Regions from separate parts of the Mesorhizobium sp. M4B.F.Ca.ET.143.01.1.1 genome, predicted to be linked through region 2. Evidence: riboswitches for the same ligand, from Rfam matches in the RefSeq annotation. Region 2 holds a riboswitch; the other holds the start of a gene.
What was found. A riboswitch is a leader RNA that binds a small molecule or an ion and turns the genes downstream of it on or off. The one in region 2 is predicted to bind cobalamin.
Positions count from the first base shown of each region.

Region 1: linked by a shared signal. The riboswitch ahead of EN786_RS32040 (ABC transporter substrate-binding protein) and the one ahead of EN786_RS10195 (CbtB domain-containing protein) in region 2 are both predicted to bind cobalamin.

Region 1 covers NZ_SRSR01000021.1:55,901-61,099, forward strand. Annotated here, with positions in the region: gene EN786_RS32030 (ABC transporter ATP-binding protein) at 1-171, opposite strand, end outside; gene EN786_RS32035 (iron ABC transporter permease) at 168-1,139, opposite strand; gene EN786_RS32040 (ABC transporter substrate-binding protein) at 1,217-2,233, opposite strand; cobalamin riboswitch at 2,385-2,577, opposite strand; gene EN786_RS32045 (hypothetical protein) at 2,692-2,916, shown strand; gene EN786_RS32050 (mobile mystery protein A) at 3,115-3,579, shown strand; gene EN786_RS32055 (mobile mystery protein B) at 3,585-4,178, shown strand; partial or broken gene EN786_RS32065 (GrpB family protein) at 4,716-5,199, shown strand, end outside.
Region 2 covers NZ_SRSR01000003.1:592,793-597,991, reverse strand. Annotated here, with positions in the region: gene cbiB (adenosylcobinamide-phosphate synthase CbiB) at 1-283, shown strand, start outside; gene cobO (cob(I)yrinic acid a,c-diamide adenosyltransferase) at 284-898, opposite strand; gene cobU (bifunctional adenosylcobinamide kinase/adenosylcobinamide-phosphate guanylyltransferase) at 900-1,415, opposite strand; gene EN786_RS10200 (CbtA family protein) at 1,408-2,205, opposite strand; gene EN786_RS10195 (CbtB domain-containing protein) at 2,221-2,400, opposite strand; cobalamin riboswitch at 2,437-2,631, opposite strand; gene EN786_RS10190 (gamma-glutamylcyclotransferase) at 2,696-3,388, opposite strand; gene EN786_RS10185 (aromatic ring-hydroxylating dioxygenase subunit alpha) at 3,521-4,699, shown strand; gene EN786_RS10180 (DUF1624 domain-containing protein) at 4,911-5,199, shown strand, end outside.

The sequences.
Region 1 (5,199 bases), on a different contig from region 2:
GCCTGACGTTGGTTGTCGGATGCCTGCCAGCAGTTTCATCAGTGTCGACTTGCCGGAGCCGTTCGGCCCGACGAGACCGAGCGTTTCATCCTCGTTCACCACGAGATCGACCCCGGTGACGATCGGTTTCCCTCGCACTGACCAGCCGAGATTGTGTGCTTCCAGGATCATGGCGCGCGCCGCCCGCGGATCAGGATCACCGCGAAGGCCGGCGCTCCAACGAGTGCCGTAATGACGCCGATCGGCAAGACCTGTCCGGGAATAATGGTGCGTGAGAGCACATCCGCGGTGATGAGGAACGCCGCGCCGATGAGCGCCGTCGCCGGCCCCAGCCTCCCGTGGCGCACGCCGACGAGAAACCGCGCCGCATGCGGGATAACAAGCCCGACGAAGCCGATCGAGCCGACGATGCTCACCATCACCGCCGTCACCAGCGCCGTGAAGCCGATGAGGACCACCTGCACTCTGCGAACTGGTACTCCCAGCGACGACGCCGACTCGGCGCCGAAGGCGAAAGCGTCGAGAGCGCGCGCATACCAGATGCAAGCGGCTAACCCGACCAGGGCTATCGGAACCGCCAGCCAAACGTCGGGCCACCGTGCGCCGCTCAAATTGCCCAGCAGCCAGAACATGATGCCGCGCGCTTGCTCGGCATTGGCCGACTTGGTGATGATGAAGGAGGTCAGCGCGTTGAAGAGCTGCGACCCGGCTATGCCTGCGAGCACGATCTGTCCGGTGCCGTGCGACGTAACGCCACCGCCAGCCGCGCGCGCCAGTATCGCCACCAGGGCAAAGGCTGCGACGGCGCCGACGAAGGCTCCAAGCGACATCGAAATCGCGCCGGCGCCCAAGCCGGCGACAGTCACCGCCACCGCGCCGGTCGAGGCACCGGCGGAAATGCCGAGAAGATACGGGTCCGCCAGCGCGTTTCGCAGCAGCGACTGCAGCACCATGCCGGAGATTGCCAGGCCCGATCCGCAACAGGCCGCAATGATCGCACGCGGCAGGCGGTAGTTCCAGATGATCCCCATGTCGATCGGGTCGAGCACGTAGGCCGAACCAAAGATCTTGTTGGCCAGAGTCTGCAGGACGATCGAGACAGGGATCGGCGTCTCGCCGATGCAGATTCCGGCGAGCACCGCCGCGACGAGCGCGGCGAAACCGAGCGTCCCCCGGCCAAGCCGGAAGACGTAGATCTCCTGCGAGGCGGTCAGACTCACTGTGCCAGTCCGAAATCCTTGAGCGACTTCGACAGCACCTCGATGCCGGCAATCGTGCGGATGGTCGCATCCATCGCATGTGCGTCCATGACCACGATGCGGTCGTTCTTGACCGCGTCCATCTGGCTCGCGACCGGATCGGATTTTAGGAACTCCAGCTTCTTCTCGTAGTCGTCAGCGGGGAAACGGCGGCGGTCCATCCTGGCGATGACGATCAGCTTCGGGTTGGCCTTGGCGATGGTCTCCCAACCGACAACTGGCCACTCCTCGTCGGACTCGATGATGTTCTTGATGCCGAGCTTGTCCATCATGTAGGCCGGTGCGCCCTTGTGGCCCGCGACATAGGGGTCGATATCCATCTCGGCGCTGGAGAACCAGAAGACCGCAGAGACGTCCTTGAGGTCGAGCGCCTTGGCGCGTTCGACGGCGGCATTCTCGCGCTCCGCCAGGCTGGCGACGAGTTCCGCACCCTTGCCCTGGATGTCGAAGATCTGCGCCAGTTCGCGGATGCCCTGATGGATAGTGGCGGTCGAAAAGAGCTCGCTGCGCGTGCCATCAACGCCGACCGTATTGTCCTTGGCGACGCAGTCGGCCGGCAGCATATAGGTCGGTATATCGACGTCATGGAACTGAGTGCGGGTCGCGACGATTCCGTCAGGACCGACATGCCAGATGAACTGAACGGTCACCAGTTCCGGCTTCTTCGCGACCACGCTTTCGAAGCTCGGATCGTTGTCGGCCAGGCGTTCGACCTTGTCGTTGACCTTTTTGAACTCGGGCAGCACCTCGTTGAACCAGACCGAGGTGCCGGTCACCTTGTCGCCTAGGCCGAGTGAGTAAAGCACTTCGGTCGCCGCCTGGCCGACCGCAACGGTCGACGCAGGCGCCTTCTGGAAGGTCAGCGTCTCCCCGCAATTCTCGAGGGTCAGCGGGTACTTGGTCGGCTCGGCCGCTGCGGCCGCCGTGAGGAAAGCGAAGCTAGCAGCGGCAAGCGCAAGGCGTGAAACAGTCATGACGCGAACATCTCCGATCGGTTGCTGGCAGGGATCGAAGGATTCGGGTCAGGACGGCAATGATCGTCATCGCGTCGCAATGGACGAGATGCGGCTGCACTTCACGTGTGGCTAGCGTCATCGACAACCTCCCCGGACACCCCGCCCGGCGCGTTAAGTTACGGGTGTCGGTAGGTCTCCTGACTGACGGGTCATCGTCCCTCTCGGCCTTCCCGGGGGCTAATCCCAGTGGCATGATCGAGATGGACTTACCGCCTACAGTTGCGGGGGCAGTTTCGTTTCGCGGCAAGCCGCGGCGAATTCCCTGTTATTTCCTTACGGAAACCGACACCCGTTCCTAACCAATCCCCTGGCTCGCATCAAGCGGTGCCTTTCCGAGCCCAATATATTTATGCCTCTTCCAGTCTGTCATGTTATTACGTAACAGACTGGAGCTGCTTATCCAAGGAGAGCAGCAAATGCAACCACTATGGACCAACCCGGCAGCGAAGCTCGCGGGAATCAGCGAAGCCTCGGCCGACGAGAAAGAGGCATGGCCTCTGTACGTTTCCGACCACGCCGCACCGACCGTGACGGCGATCGATGCGATAGACGGCAAGACAATCGGCACGTTCCCTGTGAAGGGCCTCGCCACTCTCTACCGCAGCGCGAGCGGCAAGGCCGTGTGTCTCGATTGCAGCTGAATTGAGAATCTGCGCTACCCCATTCTCGCAATTCGTGAGCAGCTCTCTCGCTGAAGCTTGGCTGCTTCGTTCGTCCAACCGATATTGCTCATTCCTTTATGTCCAATTATCACGCCTTTTGATCATATATACATGTTCTTTTGGCGTTTCTCTGCTCATCTTTTTATGCTAACGTGAACCGAAGATGGACATATATCTATGAACATAAAACAGGCTTCGCTCGCGCGCAAACAACTGGAACGGCGTCTCGCACCGCTGCGGGAACTAAAGCTCATTGCGCCGCCTCGCGGTTGGATGAAAGCCATCCGTGAAGCTCTGGGGATGAGCACCCGGCAGCTCGCCACTCGCATGGGCGCAGCCCCCTCTCGCATTCCGGCCATCGAGAAGGCGGAGGTTTCGGGCGCGACGACGATTAAGACCCTTCGGGAAGCCGCGGCGGCAATGAACTGCACGTTTGTCTATGCCTTCGTTCCGATCAAGCCGCTAGACGACATGCTTCGCGAGCGAGCGGCAGAAAAGGCGGGACAGGACATGACTCGCCTGGATCATACCATGCGGCTGGAAAACCAGGCTTTGATCAAGTCGGATCTGGAGGACGAACGTCGCCGTCTCATCGATGCCATTCTTGCCGACTCGCCACGACGACTGTGGGAGGATGACTGATCCCCATGGAAGACGATCCTCTGTTCCAGGATGATGACGAAGCGAATACGCCGCTAACCGCCGAGGAGCGGGAGCAGCTCATCCCGTCCTACATCACACTGCGGCATGAGCTGAATGAGGCCGAACAGGTCAACATCGGCGAAGGCTTGCGCTGGGCGATGTCGCGAAGGCGCGATGTCCTCGACCATGAGTTCCTGAACGAGCTGCACCGGCGCATGTTTGGCGAGGTGTGGCGTTGGGCGGGGCAGTACCGCATGACGGCCCGGAACATCGGCGTTGATGCTTACCGCATCGCAGTGGATGTCAGGCAGACGGTCGACGATGTGCGCTATTGGGTCGAGCACGGTGCCTACCCATCCGACGAGATCGCCGTCCGATTCAGCCACCGTTTGGTTGCCATCCATCCCTTCCCAAACGGAAACGGACGGTTTTCCCGCCTGGTCGGCGACCTGCTTGCTCGCCAGCTTGGACGACCACCGTTTAGCTGGGGCTGGGCAAACCTGGTCGACGCTGGCGAGACCCGTGCCCGCTATGTCGCGGCGCTGCGGGCGGCTGACAACCACGAGATCGAACCCTTACTGGCGTTCGCGCGCTCGTAGGCGCGTCGCCACGACGACCGACGGAGGAGGATGGACAGTGAAGACTTTTACGCAATCGCAATTGCAGGCAATCGCGGATGCGTTGGGAGGTACTACCGCTCTCGGACCCAAGGCGACGTACGCGAGGGTTAACAATGTCGACGCAAGAAGCCCACTCGGGCACCTTGTACATCGATGGAATTGCCCGTGCACAAGCCCATTGCCGTTTTGGACGCCGGGATCGGCAGCTACGCCATAGTGACCGAGATACAGAGGCGATTTCCCGAGCAGGACATTATCTATTCGCTGGTCGTGCGAGATTTCCCTATGGAAGCAGGGGCGCGAACAGCGCCTTGCTATCATGCGCAAGACGATCACCTTTCTGGAGAGCTACACCCCATCGGCCTGGCAATCGTTGGAAGACAGACACCGTGAGGCGCTTTGATCGCTTCATCGAAGTCCAGGTATGGGATGAAAAGCCAATTTTGGATTTCGTTTCGGCAGCACTGCGAATCAGTCATGCTGACTGCCGAAAAACCGAGCGGGCGCAATGCTCAAATGAACGCGATTAAGGTCGTCGACTACAACCCAGCATGGCCAGGGCTATTCGAAGAGCAAAAGCGCCGGATATTGGAACTGATCGGCGACATGGTGGCGAACATCCACCACGTCGGTAGCACCTCGATTGTCGGCCTTTGCGCAACTCTCAAGATTTACATCCACGCAGTGCTCCATCGCGATGCGCTGGTTGCCGACGCGATCGTGCGCGTGAAGTCCGTTCACGACTACACCTTCCACGGCGACCCTATGATGACGGCATGTGGACCTTCACCCAAGATCACGGCTCCTACGGCACGCGGCTTTATCTGTGCGGTCCGAACAACGCCACGCATGTGAAACGAATTCTGCTTCGCGATTGGCTCCGCACACATCCGGCCGACGCCGCCGAATACGCAGCGCTGAAGCGCAGGCTTGCGGCGGAGGCCACTGGCGACTGGAAATTCTACACCGGCGGGAAAGCTGAATTCGTCGCGAGGATCGT
Region 2 (5,199 bases):
CCGCAACGCCTGGCAGGCCATGCGGCGCGACGCGAAAAAGCACCGTTCGCCCAATGCCGGCTGGCCGGAGGCGGCGATGGCCGGCGCGTTGGGTCTCGCCCTGGCCGGCCCGCGCAGCTACAGCGGCGTGGTCGTCGAGGATGCCTACATGGGCGAAGGCGGCCGGCGCGAGGCGGAAAGCCTCGACATCAGGCAGGCGCTGAAGCTCTACCAGGTGGCCGACTGGCTGCTGATCGCGCTGTTCGGCATGCTGTCGGCGCTGTTGATCTATCTGACGATGTGATCAGAACTCGATGCCTTGCTGGGCTTTCACGCCCGCCGAGAAATGGTGCTTGGTGAGGCCCATTTCGGTGACGAGATCGGCCGCCTCGACGAGCAGCGGCTTGGCGTTTCGGCCGGTGACGATGATATGCAGGTCAGCACGGCGCGCCTTCAGCGCGGCAACGACCTTTTCCAGATCGAGATAGTCGTAGCGCAGCGCGATGTTGAGCTCGTCGAGCACGACAAGGCTGATCGACGGATCCGCCATCAGCTCCAGTGCTTTTGCCCAGGCGGCCTCGGCGGCGGCGATATCGCGCTTCAGGTCCTGCGTCTCCCAGGTGAAGCCCTCGCCCATCGCATGCCAGACGACGCGGTCGCCGAAGGCGGCGAAGGCGTCCTTCTCGCCGGTATGCCATTTGCCCTTGATGAACTGCACGACGCCGACGCGCCTGCCGTAGCCGAGCATCCTGAGCGCCAGCCCGAAGGCGGCCGTGGTCTTGCCCTTGCCCGGGCCGGTGTTGACGATCAGCAGCCCCTTCTCGATCGTCTTTGCCGCCACCTCGGCATCCTGCACAGCCTTGCGCTTGGCCATCTTGGCGCGGTGGCGCTCGGCATCCTTGTCATCGGTCTCAGTCATCTCACTTCACCTTCAGCGGCAGACCGGCCACCATCAGCAGCACCGTATTGGCGACGGCGGCGACCTGCTGGTTGAGCCGGCCGGCCGCATCGCGAAACCGCCTCGCCAGCGCATTGTCGGGCACGATGCCCAGGCCGACCTCGTTGGACACCACGAACCACGGCCCGCGCGGCCGCGATAGAACATCCACAAGCCGCCGGCATTCCGCATCGAGGTCGCGCTCGGCCAGCATATGATTGGTCAGCCACAGAGTCAGGCAGTCGATCAAGACGGGTTGGTGGTCAGGCAGCGCCTCGATCGCGGCGGCAAGATCGAGCGGCGCGTCGACCGTCGCCCAGCCCTCGCCGCGACGCGCCCGATGCAGCGCGATGCGCTCGCGCATCTCATCGTCATAGGCTTCCGCGGTGGCGATGTAAGCCCATGGCGAGGGACTCGCCGTCACCAGGGTTTCGGCATGCGCACTCTTGCCGGAGCGCGCACCGCCGATGATGAAGGTCAGTCCCCTGCGATCAGGCAAAGCTGTCGCGCAGGCTGGTGGCCGTGCCGGTGAAGCGGCCGCGCACCACGCCGACGGCAGCGCCCAGCACCAGCCAGAACACCAGGTCGGTGACCGTCACCGCCACCACGAACTGGTGATGCAGGCCTTCGGGAATCGGCGTCTCGAAGCTTTCCGGCTGCGGCGCGCCGACGATGTGCGGCGCGACGATCAGGGCCACGGCCAGGATCGCCAGCGGCAGCGACTTGCGGAAAGCGATCAGGCCGAGTCCGGCGGCGGTCGCGACCGCTGTCGCCGTCCACCAGATCTGGCGCGGCAGGAGTTCGGCGGCCGGCATCGCCGGCAGTTCCGGCGGCAGGCCGAGGCCCGGCGCCAGCGTGAACACGGCAAAGCCGGCGAGACCCCAGAACACGCCCTGGCGCCAGTTGCCGATACCACCGGCGAATTCCGAAACCGCGACCAGGATCAGCGCGAAGCCGATGCCGGTGACGATGTTGGCGACGACGTTGAAGGCGAAACGCTCGAAGCCGTCGGCCGGTGCCCAGCCCTCGTCTTCCGCTGGCGCGGCCGCTTCGGCCGGAGCCGGCGCGGAACTCATGGCATTTCCGGCCGGAGCGGCGGAGCTCATGGCGTCGCCGGTCTCGGCAGGCGCCGCGGCATGATCATGATGATGGCCGCCGCCGGCCTGTTCGTAGACTTCCGCCTTGAGGATCAGCGGCACGGTTGCATAGGCCTGCAGGCAAGCGAGAACGACGCCGGCCACGAGCCCTGCAATCGCCGCGATGAACACGACGTTGCGAAACAGGTTCATGATGTCAGGCCCTTGTCAGTGGCAGGGAAACGCCATCGAGTGGCGGTAGTCGTGAGCTGCGTTGTGGACCGCATCGAGATGCGAGAAGCCGACAAAGCCGACGACGAAAATGCCGAGCAACGCGGCCATGGCCAGCTGCATGAAGCGCGACTGCGAGGAGACGGAGGTGCCGAGGGAGACGGAAGCGGTCGTCATGTCTTGTCCTTTCGCCCTCCACCCGAGGGCATAGAATTCAACGTTTCTGTCGCCGGCAGGTCTCCTGGCTCGCGGATCAGCGCCCTTCCCCACCTTCCCGAGGATTTTCCTCAGTGGTCTTGGAGAGGACTACCGCACACAGTTGCGGGGGCAGCCACGGCATTGGACGAATTCGCCCTCACCGCATTCCCTCTTGGCTCCAAAAACGGAACCGACGACGGCAGGACTATAGGCAGAATCGTCGCGCCCGGCAAACCAAATTCCGGCGGCCACCAGCGCAAATGCGCCACCGGGCCTAGCTGTCCGACGCGGCAATCCGCTCGGCAACCAGATGCTGCAGCCGCCACAGATGGCGGTCATGGATGCCGCGCTGCTCGAGGTTCTTCACCGTGTTGTAAAGATAGTCTGCGCCCGATCCCCAGTGCCCGCAGGATGTCGCCAGCCTTTCGACCACCTCTTTTTCCTCAAGCGGGCCGGCATAGGTTGTGCCCTTGCGGTTGATGACGAAGGCCAGTGCCCGCAACGTGCCGCCGTCGCTCGAAAGGTTGAGCAGGCGCGGATGGTAGCTGGTCGGCTTCAGTGTCACTTCGCGCCGCAGAACCTTGTCGAGCTGCTGGCGCCGGTCGGCGTCGCCAAGCCTGAAGGCGACGCCCTTGCACTGCCCGCCCCGGTCCAGCGCCATCATCAGGCCAGGCTGCTCCCTGGTGCCGCGCCAGCGCGTCATCTTCATGCAGAAGGACCTGTGCCAGCCGCGCGCGACCGCAACCCGTTCCTCGACATGATCGATCTCGGGCTTCCAGATCAGCGAGCCGTAGCCGAACAGCCAGAGCGGTTCGCTGCCAGGCAGCTCAGCCTCGAGCGTGTCCAGCATCGCTTCATAGTCGGCATCGTCCAGATGCATCGCGTTGGGATCAGGCCCGCTGTCCTCGACGACGCGAAAGCAGCGCGCGACCAGCTCCTCGGTGAGCGACATTGTCCTTGGCGGCATGAACTGTCCCTGGGCACCCGACTTGTGAAGCGCCGACCTTAGGGGCGGCGATTGCGTGCCACAATGGCCACGGCGCGAGCGATTGACAAACATCCTGGCCGGGTGTCGGCTGGACCATTCAGGGAGCCGCCTATGCAGCCCAAACCGAGCGACGACCTCTACACCGGCCTGACCAGGCTTGAGCCGACCCTGCCCTCGTCGGCCTATTGGGATGCCGGGGCTTACGGTCGTGACCTCGACGCGATCTGGTACAAAAGCTGGCTGCTGGTCTGCCGCGAGGCCGACCTTGCCCAGCCGCTGGCTTTCAGGACATTCCGCGTCGGCACGCAGGAGATCGTGGTGCTGCGCGACGAGGCCGGCGAATTGCGCGCCTTCCACAACACCTGCCGGCATCGCGGCTCGCAGCTTTGCCAGGAGAGCGAGGGAAGGCTGAAGGCCAGGCTGCTGACCTGCCCCTACCACGCCTGGTCCTATTCGCTGCGCGGCGACCTCGTGCGCGTGCCGTCGAAGTCGCTGCCCGAAGGCTTCGACAAGGCCGACTATCCGCTCTATGGCGTGGCGCTGTCGGTGTGGCGCGGCTTCGTCTTCATCAACCTCGCCGGAGATGCCGCCGGCTCGGCGGAAGCCTCCTTCGACCGGGCTTCCGGCAATCTCGCCAACTGGCCGCTGGAGACGCTGGTCACCGGCCATGCGCTGCGCAAGGTGATGAACTGCAACTGGAAGATCTTTTGGGAGAACTTCAACGAGTGCCTGCATTGCCCCGGCGTCCACAAGGACCTGTCGCGGCTGGTGCCGATCTATGGCCGAGGCCTGATGGCGAGGCACGACGATCCCGAATGCGCGCGCCACGCCGACAATGACGCGCCGGAATTCTCCGGCGGCCTGCGCGCCGGCGCCGAGACCTGGTCGCGCGACGGCCACGTGCACGGTCCGGTGTTTGCCGGCCTGACGCCGGCCGAATGCGCCGCCGGCCAGACCTACGCCACGAGCCTGCCGTCGATGTTCATCGTCGGCCATGTCGACTATGTCCGCACCGTACGGCTGGTGCCGCTCGGCCCGGAGCAGACTGAACTGTCGGCCGAATGGCTGTTCCCGGCCGAAGCGCTCGCCTCGCCGGAAGCCGACATCGACAACATCGTCGCCTTCGGCAGGCAGGTGCTGGAAGAGGACGCGGCGATCTGCGAGGTCAACCAGAAGGGCCTGCGTTCGATGCGCCACAAGGCCGGCGTGCTGATGCCGGAGGAATACGACCTGCACCGTTTCCACGAATGGGTGCGCGCGCGGTATCAGGCATTTTCGCCCAAACCCTAGAGCGACTTCGGCAGACGCCGTCAGGTGACAAAGCCACGGCCGCCGCCAGCAGCCCGCCCGTGGCGAACGCTGAACCCAGGCTCGGCCACCCCTCGAACCGCCCGGAGGAAAACGGCGGGCAGATTGATGCATGCCACAGCAGTCCCGCCTTCTTTTGTCTGGTTGAACCATGATAGTCGTTTGGCATCACTGAATCGGAATGCGAGACACGATGAGCCTTCAAACGCCGGCCGAACCTGTTCAGGACACGCCGAAGCAAGGACGCATCGTCGCCATCGACATCGTGCGCGGCTTGGCCCTGCTGGCCATGGCGAGCTACCATTTCACCTGGGACCTCGAGAATTTCGGCTACACCGATCCCGGCCTCACCGCCTTCGGCTGGTGGAAGATCTACGCGCGCTGCATCGCCTCGACCTTCCTGTTCCTGGTCGGCGTCAGCCTGTTCCTCGCCCATGGAAGGAAGATCCGCTGGCCGGGCTTCTGGAAGCGCTTCGCCATGG